Regions from separate parts of the Pseudoalteromonas sp. JC3 genome, predicted to be linked through region 2. Evidence: predicted binding sites of a transcription regulator. Region 2 holds the regulator's gene; each other region holds the start of a gene.
What was found. Region 2 encodes FliA, which starts transcription of late flagellar genes. Its sites were predicted from a motif close to CTAAAGNTNNNNNNNNNNNNGCCGATA; they were not measured.
Positions count from the first base shown of each region.

Region 1: a site for FliA is predicted at 1,477-1,503, ahead of QSH61_RS17170 (DUF5610 domain-containing protein). Genes of this name have one in related genera too.
Region 3: a site for FliA is predicted at 2,319-2,345, ahead of QSH61_RS14915 (DUF3530 family protein). Genes of this name have one in related genera too.

Region 1 covers NZ_CP127855.1:3,942,884-3,947,112, forward strand. The annotation lists gene murI (glutamate racemase) at 1-257, opposite strand, end outside; gene QSH61_RS17170 (DUF5610 domain-containing protein) at 321-1,448, opposite strand; gene trmA (tRNA (uridine(54)-C5)-methyltransferase TrmA) at 1,613-2,707, shown strand; gene QSH61_RS17180 (2-thiouracil desulfurase family protein) at 2,718-3,176, opposite strand; gene QSH61_RS17185 (thiol:disulfide interchange protein DsbA/DsbL) at 3,225-3,854, opposite strand; gene QSH61_RS17190 (thiol:disulfide interchange protein DsbA/DsbL) at 3,873-4,229, opposite strand, start outside.
Region 2 covers NZ_CP127855.1:1,636,883-1,641,111, reverse strand. The annotation lists gene QSH61_RS06725 (chemotaxis protein CheA) at 1-712, opposite strand, end outside; gene QSH61_RS06720 (protein phosphatase CheZ) at 726-1,502, opposite strand; gene cheY (chemotaxis response regulator CheY) at 1,523-1,906, opposite strand; gene QSH61_RS06710 (RNA polymerase sigma factor FliA) at 1,949-2,683, opposite strand; gene QSH61_RS06705 (MinD/ParA family protein) at 2,686-3,546, opposite strand; gene flhF (flagellar biosynthesis GTPase FlhF) at 3,539-4,229, opposite strand, start outside.
Region 3 covers NZ_CP127855.1:3,441,589-3,445,817, forward strand. The annotation lists gene nhaD (sodium:proton antiporter NhaD) at 1-446, opposite strand, end outside; gene QSH61_RS14905 (2OG-Fe(II) oxygenase family protein) at 593-1,282, shown strand; gene QSH61_RS14910 (polyprenyl-phosphate transporter) at 1,320-2,255, opposite strand; gene QSH61_RS14915 (DUF3530 family protein) at 2,376-3,221, shown strand; gene djlA (co-chaperone DjlA) at 3,231-4,076, opposite strand; gene murU (N-acetylmuramate alpha-1-phosphate uridylyltransferase MurU) at 4,066-4,229, opposite strand, start outside.

The DNA of each region.
Region 1 (4,229 bases), 2.0 Mb from region 2:
TTTCTGGCTTCTTCCAACGCGTATGTTGAAGCGGTATTACATGCAATAACGATAAGATCAACATTGCCCAAGTATTGCTGTTGCCAACGAATAAGTCCCTTGATACGTGATTTGATTAGCTCTTGAGGCTGAAGGCCATATGGGAGAAAAGCGTTGTCCATAACATAACTAAATGAAACCCCCTGCAAACATGCCTTTAAGTGCGACAGCACACTGGTGCCACCGATCCCCGAATCGAAAACCAAAATATGCGACAAACTTCATACCTCAAATCAATGAAGTATGAAGTTTGCCATGAGTCCTCGCGAAAATAAACTGGCTTAGCTTGTTTGTTTTTGCTCAACTTGCTCTTTATTTAGTTCATTCAGTTTACTAAAAAAGCTACTAGCATAATCCAAAAATTCATTTAGTCTCGACTGACCTTCATTCATCCAAGCAAGCAGGTTTGGCAACTCATTATCGGCATTGAGTCCCTTAGCTTGCTCTTGCACATCTGCTAACTGCTTATTCAGTGGCATAAATGCCTTCTCTAAGTCTTTCATTGGATTGCCTTGCTGATATTGAGCAATCGCAGCAGATGTTTTACTTTGTCTTAAATCCATCGTGAAATTAGTGATCTGATCTGAGTTTAAGCTAAGCGACTTTGCCAAATCGAAAGCTTCATCGTATTCACCACCGAAAAAAGAATCACTGACATTACGGATATCTTCCATCATATCGTTAATTGCCTGCTGCTCCTCTTCGTTCAGCTCACCATTTACCTTAATTGAGAAACTGACTTCGTGAGAGGACTTAGTGCCATATGCCATGCCATAATCATTACCTTTTTGCGCAACACTCGCAGCGGCTCCCTGAGCATACGCATCGGAGAATGAAATAACGACTTCATCCCCTTCAGCTGTAGTAAATGCATATTCAGCCTGATTAGAAAGACTCGCAAACTGTGCGGCACTGATCGCTAATGCCTTTGACGACTTTTCTTCAAATAATTCTTTTTCAAAATCATCTAAACCTTTAAAAATCCCTTCTCGTGATTTTTCAATACCATCTTCGATGTCGGAATTGAAAGCGCCCATGCCTTTTAACTCTTCGCTGGCTTCATCAATACCCTGCAGCACGCCCTTACGTGCCCCATCTAGCATGGATTTCAATTCGTCATCATTTTTGCCGTCGACTTTGGCTTTCTTCACTGCACCCTGAACAAAATCGAGTACATTTTTGACAATAGATTCAAAATCAAATAGTGGCTTGTCTTTTTTATCTTGTGTCGGCTTCTCAATCCCCAACGCTTCTGCAAGCTTATCATCAAGAATTTTAGCTGCTAGCTTAGATTTATTCCCCGCATAGCTGTCCGAATTAATTTGGATATTTGGTCCTATCCCTTTGCTCTTTCCAGGCTTATGCTGCATCGCTGGATTGAGCAACTGATTTAATTGCCCGATTTTCATGGTATGCCCTCCAATATATTAGTTAGATTATCGGCATATTTGCGCAAAGCTAAAGTATAATGATTAAAAAAACAGCAAACCAGACGCATCAGTGATGCTAGACTGGACAAATTAGCAACGCTCCCTAAAATAGCGCCTCTTAATTCAACATAGATGGTTTTAGCATGGCAGTAATAAAAATTGATGATTCAGCATACGAGCAACAGTTAGCAGATAAAGCTGAGCGTATCACAACACAATTTGCACAGTTTGATGCACCTGCACTTGAAGTGTATGAATCTGCAACTCGCCATTACCGCCAGCGCTGTGAATTTAGAGTATGGCATGAGGGTGAAGATCTGTTTCACATCATGTTTGACCAGCAAACAAAAGAAAAGATCCGTGTTGATAGCTTTGATCCTGGTGCGCCGCTTGTCAATGAAATGATGCAGGTGATGATACATCAGCTGAAAGGCAACGAAATATTGCGTCGTAAACTGTTTCAGATCGACTACCTCACGACACTGAGTGGTGAAGTACTGATCAGCTTGCTTTATCACAAGCAGTTAGATGAAGCGTGGCAAACCGCGATGCAGACATTGAGAGCCGAGTTGCAACAAACCTATAAAGTTGATTTTATCGGTCGTGCTAGAAAACAAAAGGTTGTGTTTGGCAACGACTATGTAACTGAAAAACTAAGCGTTAACGGTAAAGAGTATATTTATCAGCAGGTTGAGAACAGCTTTACGCAACCGAATGCGGAAGTGAATCAGAAAATGCTAGCTTGGGCGCAGTCCATCAGTGAACCGCTAAGCAACGATCTACTTGAGCTTTATTGTGGTAACGGTAACTTTTCAATTGCGTTGGCTGGTTCATTCAATAAAGTGCTGGCTACGGAGATCTCTAAATCATCAGTAAAGTCTGCACAATTTAATATTGCAGCAAACAAAGTCGATAACTTAGATATTATTCGCATGTCGAGTGAAGAGTTTACACAAGCCATGAAAGGGCAGAAGTTTTCTCGATTAGATGGTATTGATTTACAGTCCTATGATTGCCAAACGATTCTTGTCGACCCGCCTCGTGCTGGTATGGATGAATTAACCTGTCGCTTAGTCAGCAACTACGACAACATTATTTATATCTCATGTAATCCAGACACATTAGAGCGTGATTTAGCCTTGTTATGTGAAACACATAAAATCGCACGCATGGCAATTTTCGATCAGTTCCCTTATACCCATCATATTGAATCTGGCGTTTACTTAGTGAGAAAGTGATCTCTAACGATTAACGACTGGCTGCCATCGCTGTGATAAGTGCTGGCAGTTGAGTTTCGCTAAAGACTTGAATACCGGATTGCTGTAATAAAGACGCCGTTAGCCCCTGCCCTACTATTTTTTTACCTGTATGACTACCATCGTAAATCAGATTGCTGCCGCAAGACGGACTGGACTCTTTTAACAACGCAAACTTTATATCGTGCTGAAGACAAGCCGCTAGCGCTTTTTTAGCACCGAGTTCAAACGCGGTGGTAAAATCATCCCCTTGTTTACTCAAAACTTTACCATCTGCTATTTCAGCCGATGGGCGAGGTGTTGGTAAACCACCAGATACTTCGGGGCACAGCGGTAAGACCCAATTTTTTTGCCGCCAATACTGCAAGGTATTATCTTGAAGGCTTTGTGAAGAGGCGTCATACCTCACCGGATAACCTAATAAACAGCTAGAAACTAAAATTTTAAACATAAAAAAGCCCCGCAATAATTGCAGGGCTAGTCTAATACAAATTAGATTTTATTTCTTTGCTAAATAATTCACCAAAGCAGCAATTTGCTCAGGCTTAGTCGTACCAGATTCACGAAGTAATAGCTTGTATTTACCGTTCACCACGAACATTGGTACCCCTGTTAGCGCGCCTTTATCAGAAAGTGTCTTCTGCATTCGTTGCATTTTTGAAGCTTTAGTACGAACAGAGAAACTGGCATAAAGTTTATCAAACTTCTCTTCTTCAACACCTTGTGCAATAAAGATATCTTTTACATCAGCAAGTTCATTGATTTTTGCGCGCTTGCCATGGATATGATTAAACATGGCTGCAACTATCTTGTCTTTTTGTGGCAGCACTTCAGCAGTTGCAAGTGCTTGTGCCAACACCTGTTGGATCTCAGGCTCTCTTGGACCAACAAAATCTATATGGCTCTTTTTAAACTTAACGCCCTCGTCCAGCTTTGGTTTAACGTCAACGATTAAATTTTCCATTGCGTTACAGGCTGGACAATAAAAAGAAAAATACTCCATTACCTCAGGCTTTTTCGTGCCACGCTCGGCAATAACTTCATAATGCACACCTTCTTCAAATGGCGCAGCCTGAGCAAGAAGAGGAAGCATTAGTGCAACCGCTAAGCCTTTTAATACTTTCAACATACTAACTTTCTCCAGTCCTTATTTTTTTAATAGATATGCGATCAATTCATCAAGCTGCTCTTGGCTCTTGATACCTTTCATTTCGATTCTGTATTTGTCATTTACGATAAAAGTTGGAACGCCTGTTAGTGCACCCGCGTCAGAAAACTTATTTTGTGCTTTAAGCATGTTATTTTCAGCACTCACGACAGGCATACTCGTTACAGCCTGCTCAAACTTTTCAGCAGAAATCCCATTTAACTCCATTAGCGTTTTCAAATCTTTAATGTCTAACAGTTTGTTTCTTTCAACATGAATAGTATTGAAAATCTTCTCAGCAATCACATCCGCTTTGCCTTCTTGCTCGGCAATAATATAGGCATAGCTAAGATTACT
Region 2 (4,229 bases):
TTGGTGCTCCACCAAATTTCCCAACCCCATGGAGTTCATCTAAGAGATTATCGAACTCGTCATCGGTGATATCGCCGTCATCTGCAGTTGACACCGTTTCAGGTTTAGCCGCCGGTGCGACAGCAGGCGCATTACCAGAGCCGTGTAACTCATCTAATAGATTTTCAAATTCTTCTTCTGTTATCTCATCAATGCTAGAGCCGCTATCATCGCCTGAATCTGCGTCCGCATCGAATAGAATATCATCCGCACTTAAATCTGGTACAACAGATTCTGGCTCTGAAACAGGTTCCTCAATCACTTCACTGACTTCGTCTTCAGATGCAGGTTGGCTGAGTTTATGGAGGGTTTCAAGCAACACAGGATCGGCAGCTTCGGGTTCCTCTCGGTTTTGAATACAAGCGAACATTTCGTTGATCGTATCCAAAGATTGCAAAATAACATCCATTAATTCTGACGTTACTTTTCGCTGCCCTTGTCTTAGTACATCAAACACGTTCTCTGCACCGTGACAGGCATCAACCAGTTCGGTCATACCGAGGAAGCCTGCTCCACCTTTAACAGTATGGAAGCCACGGAAAATCGCATTGAGAAGTTCTTTATCTTCGGGATTATTTTCTAGTTCAACAAGCTGTTCAGATAACAGTTCTAATATTTCGCCTGCTTCAACAAGAAAGTCCTGCAAGATATCTTCATCGACTTCAAAGCTCATACACACTCTCCAACTAGAAGCCTAAACTAGATAGCAAGTCATCGACTTCGTCTTGACCAGAAACCACGTCATCTCGCGATTCAGCGTCAATAATTGGACCTTCAGGTCCAGACAATTCATCACTGATAGTCTCAGTTGTTTTTATTTCGTTTTCATTCGCATTTTCTGCAACTGCAGGCGCTTCATCCGAAGTACCAAACACAGTTAGAAGGTGAATGAGACTATCTTCTACTTCTCTCACAAGCTCAATGACTCGACGGATGACCTGCCCAGTCAAATCCTGATAGTCTTGCGCCATCAGCACATTAGTCATTAAGCCTTGTAATTCGTCTGTACGTGTCTTTGAAGTCTGCATAAAGCTGTCGAGATCATGACACAGAGATTTAAACTCACCGAGTTGAATATCTCTGCTCATCAACCGATCCCAAGTAGGCTTTATTTGTGCTAACTCATCCGCAAGATTCTGCGCAAGAGGTAAGCTTTCTTCGACCGCGTCCATCGTTTTATTAGCAGCGCTTTCTGTCATTTCCATAACATAATTAAGACGCTGCTTGGCGTCAGGTATAGCCTCTGTCGTGAGATCTGAGAGTCGAGTATCCAGCTCAAAGTTCTTCAAGGACTCGTGTAATTGGCGAGTTAGCTTTCCAACTTCTGCAAATAACTCCGATTGCTCTTTGTTAGCAGCTTCTAAAATCAGCTGGTCAGCTTTTTCTTGTTCACCTTGCTCTAGTAGCTCAACAAGTTGCTTGGCTTGTTCAAGTGTAATTTGCGGCGCAGCATTTACAGACATAGGCCATATCCCCTTGCTGTTTAGCCTAGTCGCTCAAATACTTTTTCAAGCTTAGTCTTGAGCGTACCTGCAGTAAACGGTTTAACAATATATCCGTTCACCCCAGCTTGCGCTGCTGCAACAATTTGTTCTTTTTTCGCTTCTGCGGTAACCATCAACACTGGAATGTGCTTAAGCTTTTCATCTGCGCGTATTGCACGAAGCAGATCAATACCTTGCATGCCCGGCATGTTCCAATCAGTTACTACAAAGTCAAACTCCTGATTTTGTAGCATCGGAAGTGCTGTACTACCATCATCAGCTTCTTGAACATTGGTAAAGCCTAAATCTCTTAATAGGTTTTTGATTATTCTTCTCATAGTAGAGAAATCATCAACCACGAGAATCTTCATGTTCTTATCCAAAACTTCCTCCAGTGAGGTTCGAACCCAACTATTTTATGTACTCTAATTTATCCAGTCATTGATTTTAGCTTTGAGCTTTATCATTGCCTGACCGTGAATTTGGCTTACTCGAGATTCACTGACATCAAGGATGGCACCAATCTCTTTCAAATTCATTTCGTCGTTATAGTAAAGTGACAACACCAGAGCATCCCTTTCGGGTAGTGCTTTGATAGCATTTACTAAAGACTCGTTAAAACGTTCATTTTTAACGTTATTAAACGGTTTGTCTAGCGCAAAATCGCTGTTTGCTGGGGTTATCACATCTTCATCAACCCCTAGATCCTCAATGCCGATGACTTTACTTGCATTTACATCATGTAAAATATGATGGTACTCATCTAAAGATATATCAAGTTTTTCAGCGATTTCAGTGTCTTTTGGTTCGCGGCCAAGGAGAGATTCGAGCTCAGATATCGCTTCGGCTACCATTCTGCTGTTTTTATGTACGGACCGAGGGGCCCAATCTCCGCGACGGATTTCATCTAGCATTGCACCTCGGATGCGTATCCCCGCAAAGGTCTCGAAACTAGCGCCTTTAGTAGCATCGAAATTTTTAGATGCTTCAATCAATCCAATCATACCTGATTGAATTAGATCGTCGAGCTGCACACTTGCCGGAAGCCGAGCGATCAGGTGACATGCCACTTTTTTGACAAGTGGAGCATGTCTCTCGACCACTTTATGGATATGGTCAGAAGTTTGATATCCCGCAGCTCTGTTGACCGGAGAAGCCATAATCACCCGTTTACAAGTTGTTCAATGAAAAATTCTAGATGACCGGAAGGTTGATGAGGAATTGGCCATTTAACTGCCTTGGCAGCAAGTCCTTTAATTGCAACTGCTGCTGGAGAGCTCGGAAATAAATCCACGATTGCTCTTTGTCTACGAGAGGACTTACGCATGTTTTCGTCAAATGGTACTGTGGCCACTAATTCCAATGCTACATCAAGAAAACGGTCTGTAACTTTTGAAAGTTTAGCAAATAATTCTTGCCCTTCACGCATACTGCGGACCATATTGGCAACTATTTTAAAACGATAAACGCCATGCTCTCTGCTTAAAACTTTGATCAACGCATAAGCATCCGTAATAGAAGTCGGTTCATCACACACAACAACCATCACATCTTGTGCAGCTCGAGAGAAGCTCAGAACCATATCTGAGATACCAGCTGCGGTATCAACAATTAAAACATCAAATTGAGTGTTAAGCTCGCTAAATGCGCGAATAAGTCCAGCATGCTCTGCGGGAGTCAACTCCACCATGCTTTGAGAACCCGAAGTAGCTGGCACAATTTTGATACCAGCGGGACCTTCTACGAGAATCTCATCTAGTTCACATTCACCCGACAACACATGTGAAAGGTTCTTTTCTACTCGGAGCCCTAACATCACATCACAGTTTGCCAAGCCCAAGTCCGCATCTAAAACGAGAACTCGCTGTCCTTGTTGGCCCATAGCGATGGCAGTATTGAGCGAGACATTGGTTTTACCCACCCCACCTTTACCACCGGTCACGGCTATTACTTTTACACCCTGGTTGCTATTTTGACTCATTCTACGCAGGCCACTTGCTTGATCTAAAACTGTGTTAATCATACATTCCTACTGACTCTGACGCTACAGGTACACGTCGAGAGTGCTGTGCTTTTATTCTTTTTAAATACAATTGCTCAGCCTTTTTTACTAGCTTTTGAGCATTTGCTACGCGAATGTCTTCTGGCACTCGCTGACCGTTGGTAAGATACCCTATTGGCAAGCGATTTTGAATCGCTATGCTAATTATCTCACCCAAACTTAGACTTTCATCAAGTTTTGTGAAAATACAGCCACTTAAATTTACTTTTTTGAAGTGTCTTACTGTTTCTTGTAACACATTCATCTGTGCTGTCGCACTCAACACTAAATAGCTACGAATATCTACTCTCGCGCTACGCATAAGTGTATTTAACTGTTCAGTTAAGCGCAAATCTCTTTGACTCATTCCCGCCGTATCTATTAATACTAGACGCTTATTGCGTAAATGATAAAGCACTTCTGCAAGTTCATTTGCATCTTTAACTTGTTTAACCGGACAACCGATGATTCTACCATAGGTAGCTAGTTGCTCGTAAGCGCCGATTCTATAGGTATCGGTGGTTATTAGCGCCACTTTATCTGCACCGTATTTTTGTGCGCCTAATGCCGCTAATTTTGCAACCGTTGTGGTTTTGCCAACACCAGTTGGACCAACCATTGCAAATACGCCACCTTGACGAAGAATATCATTGTTGGTGGTGTGC
Region 3 (4,229 bases), 1.8 Mb from region 2:
AAGGATAAAAACCCAGTAATCCAAAAGAGATTCTTATAGCTAAAACCCTTTTGGATCATCCACGCTCGTAGCGCATCAAAAAGGCGGCGTTCCTCTAGTGCGTTGATATAAGTCATCGCAACCAGCAAGAACAACATCAGCTCCGCAAATTCTAACAAATTGTGCCGAAATGCATGCTCGGTAACATCGGGTTGCCCCTGATTGACGTAATACGCCCCAATCATGAGCCAAATGACGCCTGCCGCCACGAGCACTGGCTTTGATTTTCGCATATGGAGTTTTTCTTCGAGCATTACAAGTGCGTATGCTAAAACGAAGACAACAATACAAACCAAGCCGAGTGTCGAGCTGGTAAGATCTAAAGTGCCTTGAGCCGCCAAGGCTGGTGATGGGATCACGGATATGACCCATGCGCAACAGAATAGCAGTAGTCCATTGATTTTCATTTTTTTGCCTATCGATGAGTGCAGAGGGATGGCATTTCAGCCAAACTCACTTTAGCATAGATAAAAAATAATCAGCATTGGACTGAAGTCTAAGGCAGGCTGTTTACAATATTACAAACAGGCCCATACATCAGCAGTAGGTATTTATGCTTCAACTTTCGCAGCAACAACAAATTGAATTACAGCAAAAATTGAGCAACGAAGGCTTTGCACGGATTGAAAATATTCTAGACGATACAAACGCTCAACAACTACATGAGTGCCTCTGTAACCTAGACTACCAACTCGCACTTTTTCATAACGGGGCAGCAAAATCAGTCAAAGACAGTGATATTCTTGCCTTAACACCGCAAGAGCAGCAAGCCTTGCTCGAAGATATACATAGCTATGCATCACGTGGCGTTGGTTTTATGTATGGCCGCCACTCCATAGAATCGACGAGCCCTGAGGCGCTGAAAAAGCTCTACAATAACCTCAATAGTAGCGCTGTACAGTCCTGCTTTTCCGCGATATCTGGACAGAACATTATCCGTACCTCTGCCCAAGCAACACGATTTATTGGTGGTCAGTATTTAACGCGACATAATGATATTGTTGAAGCTGAGGGCCGGGTTTATGCCTATGTACTTAGCCTAAGCAAAAGTTGGCACCCTGACTGGGGCGGGCTACTGCAGTTTTTTGAACGTGATGGCACACCCACTAAAAGTTATGCACCTAAGTTCAATTCACTGGTGGTTTTTGATGTAAGTAAAATTCATTCTGTGACTTACGTCGCGCCATTTACAAAAGCGCCGCGACTTTCTGTGACTGGGTGGTTTAGAACAATAGACACGTAAGCTCAACACGTATCTATTGTTCTAGATGTCTATGTTATTAATATTTTTCGCTTATCTTTTCAATGGTTAAGATCAGCGCAAGGCCTGCAATGGCAAGCGCAATACATGCCAACGTATTCGGGTCTTGACCATACAGCGTACTGTATTGTGCTGGCAAAATATTGGCCTGACTCAATGGCTTTTCTATACCACTGGAATTCACGTAAGTCGTAAGCACTTGTTTCCAAGGCCACAATAAATTAAGCGAGCCAAGTAAAAAGCCAGCTAGTAGCGAAAACGTTACTTGCTGATAGTGCGCCAATAGCCAGCTGAGTAGACGCGAAAACGACATTAACCCCACAATACAACCTAGTAAGAATAGACTCACTAAGCCAAATTCAAGCTGGTTCACCGCACTGAGTACATGGCCATACATACCCAATAACAGTAGAATAAAGCTCCCTGAGATCCCAGGTAAGATCATCGCGCAAATGGCAATAGCACCTGAGATAAAAAACATCCAATGAGATGCTTGTGCTTCAGCTGGTGAAAGGGAAGTAATAGCAAAGGCCACGACAGCACCAACTGCGCAGGCGATAATATTTTGGCCGTTCCAATGAGAGACCTGTTTTGCAACATAAATAAAAGAAGCGACGATAAGACCAAAGAAAAATGACCATACCAGTGTTTGGTGTGCTTCCAATAAATAAGTGATCACCTTCGCCAAAGACGCTGCACTGATGAGCAAACCAGAAAATACCGCCAGTAAAAAGCTACCATCAATGTACTGCCACGTTGCTTTTAGGCCGTCACGACGCAATGTGCTCAAAGCCTGTAAGTTCACACTTTTGATGGCATTTAAAAAACGTGCATAGATACCGGTAATAAAAGCGATAGTACCGCCAGAAACGCCAGGGACAACATCCGCAGCCCCCATTCCGGCCCCTTTTAAAAACATAAAGAGATAGTCTCGTTTGCTATCTTTATACTGCACAAATTTCTCCTTTCATTTCCACTGCCGAGCAGTTTAACTTAAAACGCTAAAAAATAGCGACAGCTAAAGCTTTCACTTAACTGGTCGATAACCAATTATGATATTTTACGCGCTTGTACCATGATCATCAGAACGCTTTTATTACTTGTTACCGCTTTACCCGCGACGACTTTTGCAGCAGAACATATTGACGCAGCACCACTTGGTTCTCTTTATCAGCAAGACGCTAATCGCTTCTACGAGCCATCGCAACTGATGAAACTGGAAAGCGAAAACGAAAGCTTTTATGTATTTCATCAAGAATATATGGCAGCTGCTCGTGAAGGCATCGTGATCTTATTACCAGACATGCAAACTCCACCGCTCAATAACAGCGGCATAAGCTTTCTTGCAAAGCGCTTAAGCGATGATGGCTACGACACCTATACCCTTACTCCGCCGGACCTTTCTTATGCACCGAGTCTGCTAGAGCAAGACATCGCGCTCCCCGATGCTGAAAAACCGGCTCAGCAAACGCTTGCACCCATTTCAGAATCTAATCTCGACGAATATAAAATGGCCCTGATCAGCCGCTTTGAGGTGCTTTACAACACCCTGTCCATGACTCAAACAGAAAAGTTGGTGGTTGTCGCATTTGGTAATAGCGCAGGTTTATTCGGTGAGCACTTAGCTACCCTGCCCAATCTACGTATCGATGCCTTTGCCGTTGTTAGCCCACAACTGCCTAATGCAACGCGGCAAAAGCACTTAGCATCCAACCTTTCTCTGATAAGCCCTGCTTTACTGGATGTTTACTACAGTTTTGACAATCCTATCGTGGTCGACAATACGCCGGACAGAGCGCGCTGGGCGAGAAAAAACAGTAAATTAGATTATCGCCAACGGGAGCTTTTTGGAGAAAAAACCGATCCACTCCAACATCAAAGGCTCAGAAAGGAGTTACTCGGCTTTTTACGCGTCTTATAGCTTTTCAGGTTAGCTCTTTTTTAAATATTCATAGGCAGACTGAATATCTTGGCTTTTACGCTTTGCCACTTCCATCATATGCTTAGGTAATCCCTGAGACACCAATTTGTCAGGGTGATGCTGCGACATCAGTTTGCGGTAAGCTTTTTTGATATCACGTTCATTTGCCTCTTCACTCAATCCCAGTACAGCCAAGGCTTTAGCACGGTTTAAGCCATTATCTTGTGATGCTGGTTGACGGCCGCCCTGTTGCTGGTGTTGATGTTGCGATCTCCCCGACGCCTGTGAGCGGCGAAACTCAAATTCTGCTTGGTAGCGTTTTAGCAGGAATAAAAAGTGTGTTTCTGCAAAGCCTAAATACTTGCTCACCTGTTTAAGTAAGGCCTTCTCCGCATCAGACACATGACCATCACAAAATGCCATTTGAATTTGAATCTCTAAAAACAGCTGCCTCAAGTCATAGCGTCTGGCAAAAGCTTCTTTAAAATCGGTAACCGCTTCTTTTATCGAAAAGTCACTGCTTTTTCCCGCAGTAAACGCATGTTGTGCTTCTTTTCGCTCTTCACCCTGCAAGCCCATTTCGCTCATAAACGCAGACGCAGCTTGAATGTGGATTTCGCTGACTCGACCATTAGACTTCGCAATATGTCCCATCACAGAAAAACAGCTGGAAAAGAACAAGGCTTGGCGCTCATGCAGATCTTCACCTTTCATGAAACCTTGAAAGCCACCGACTTTATCAAAATCCTGACGCAAACTTTTATCAAATAAATGGCCGAGATAAAAACCTAAAATAGCACCTAGCCAACGACCAAATAAAAAGCCGAAAATTGTGCCTAATAATTTACCCCACATCGCTATATCCTAACTTTTCGTTGATCATTTTTAGTCGCTCTGGCGTGCCGATGTCGTCCCATGCGCCCAAATACAGTTCAGTAGAAACCTTATGCTGCTCAAGCCCACTGCGCAGCAACGGCCCTAGTTTTATAAAGCCAGCCCCAAGCTCGG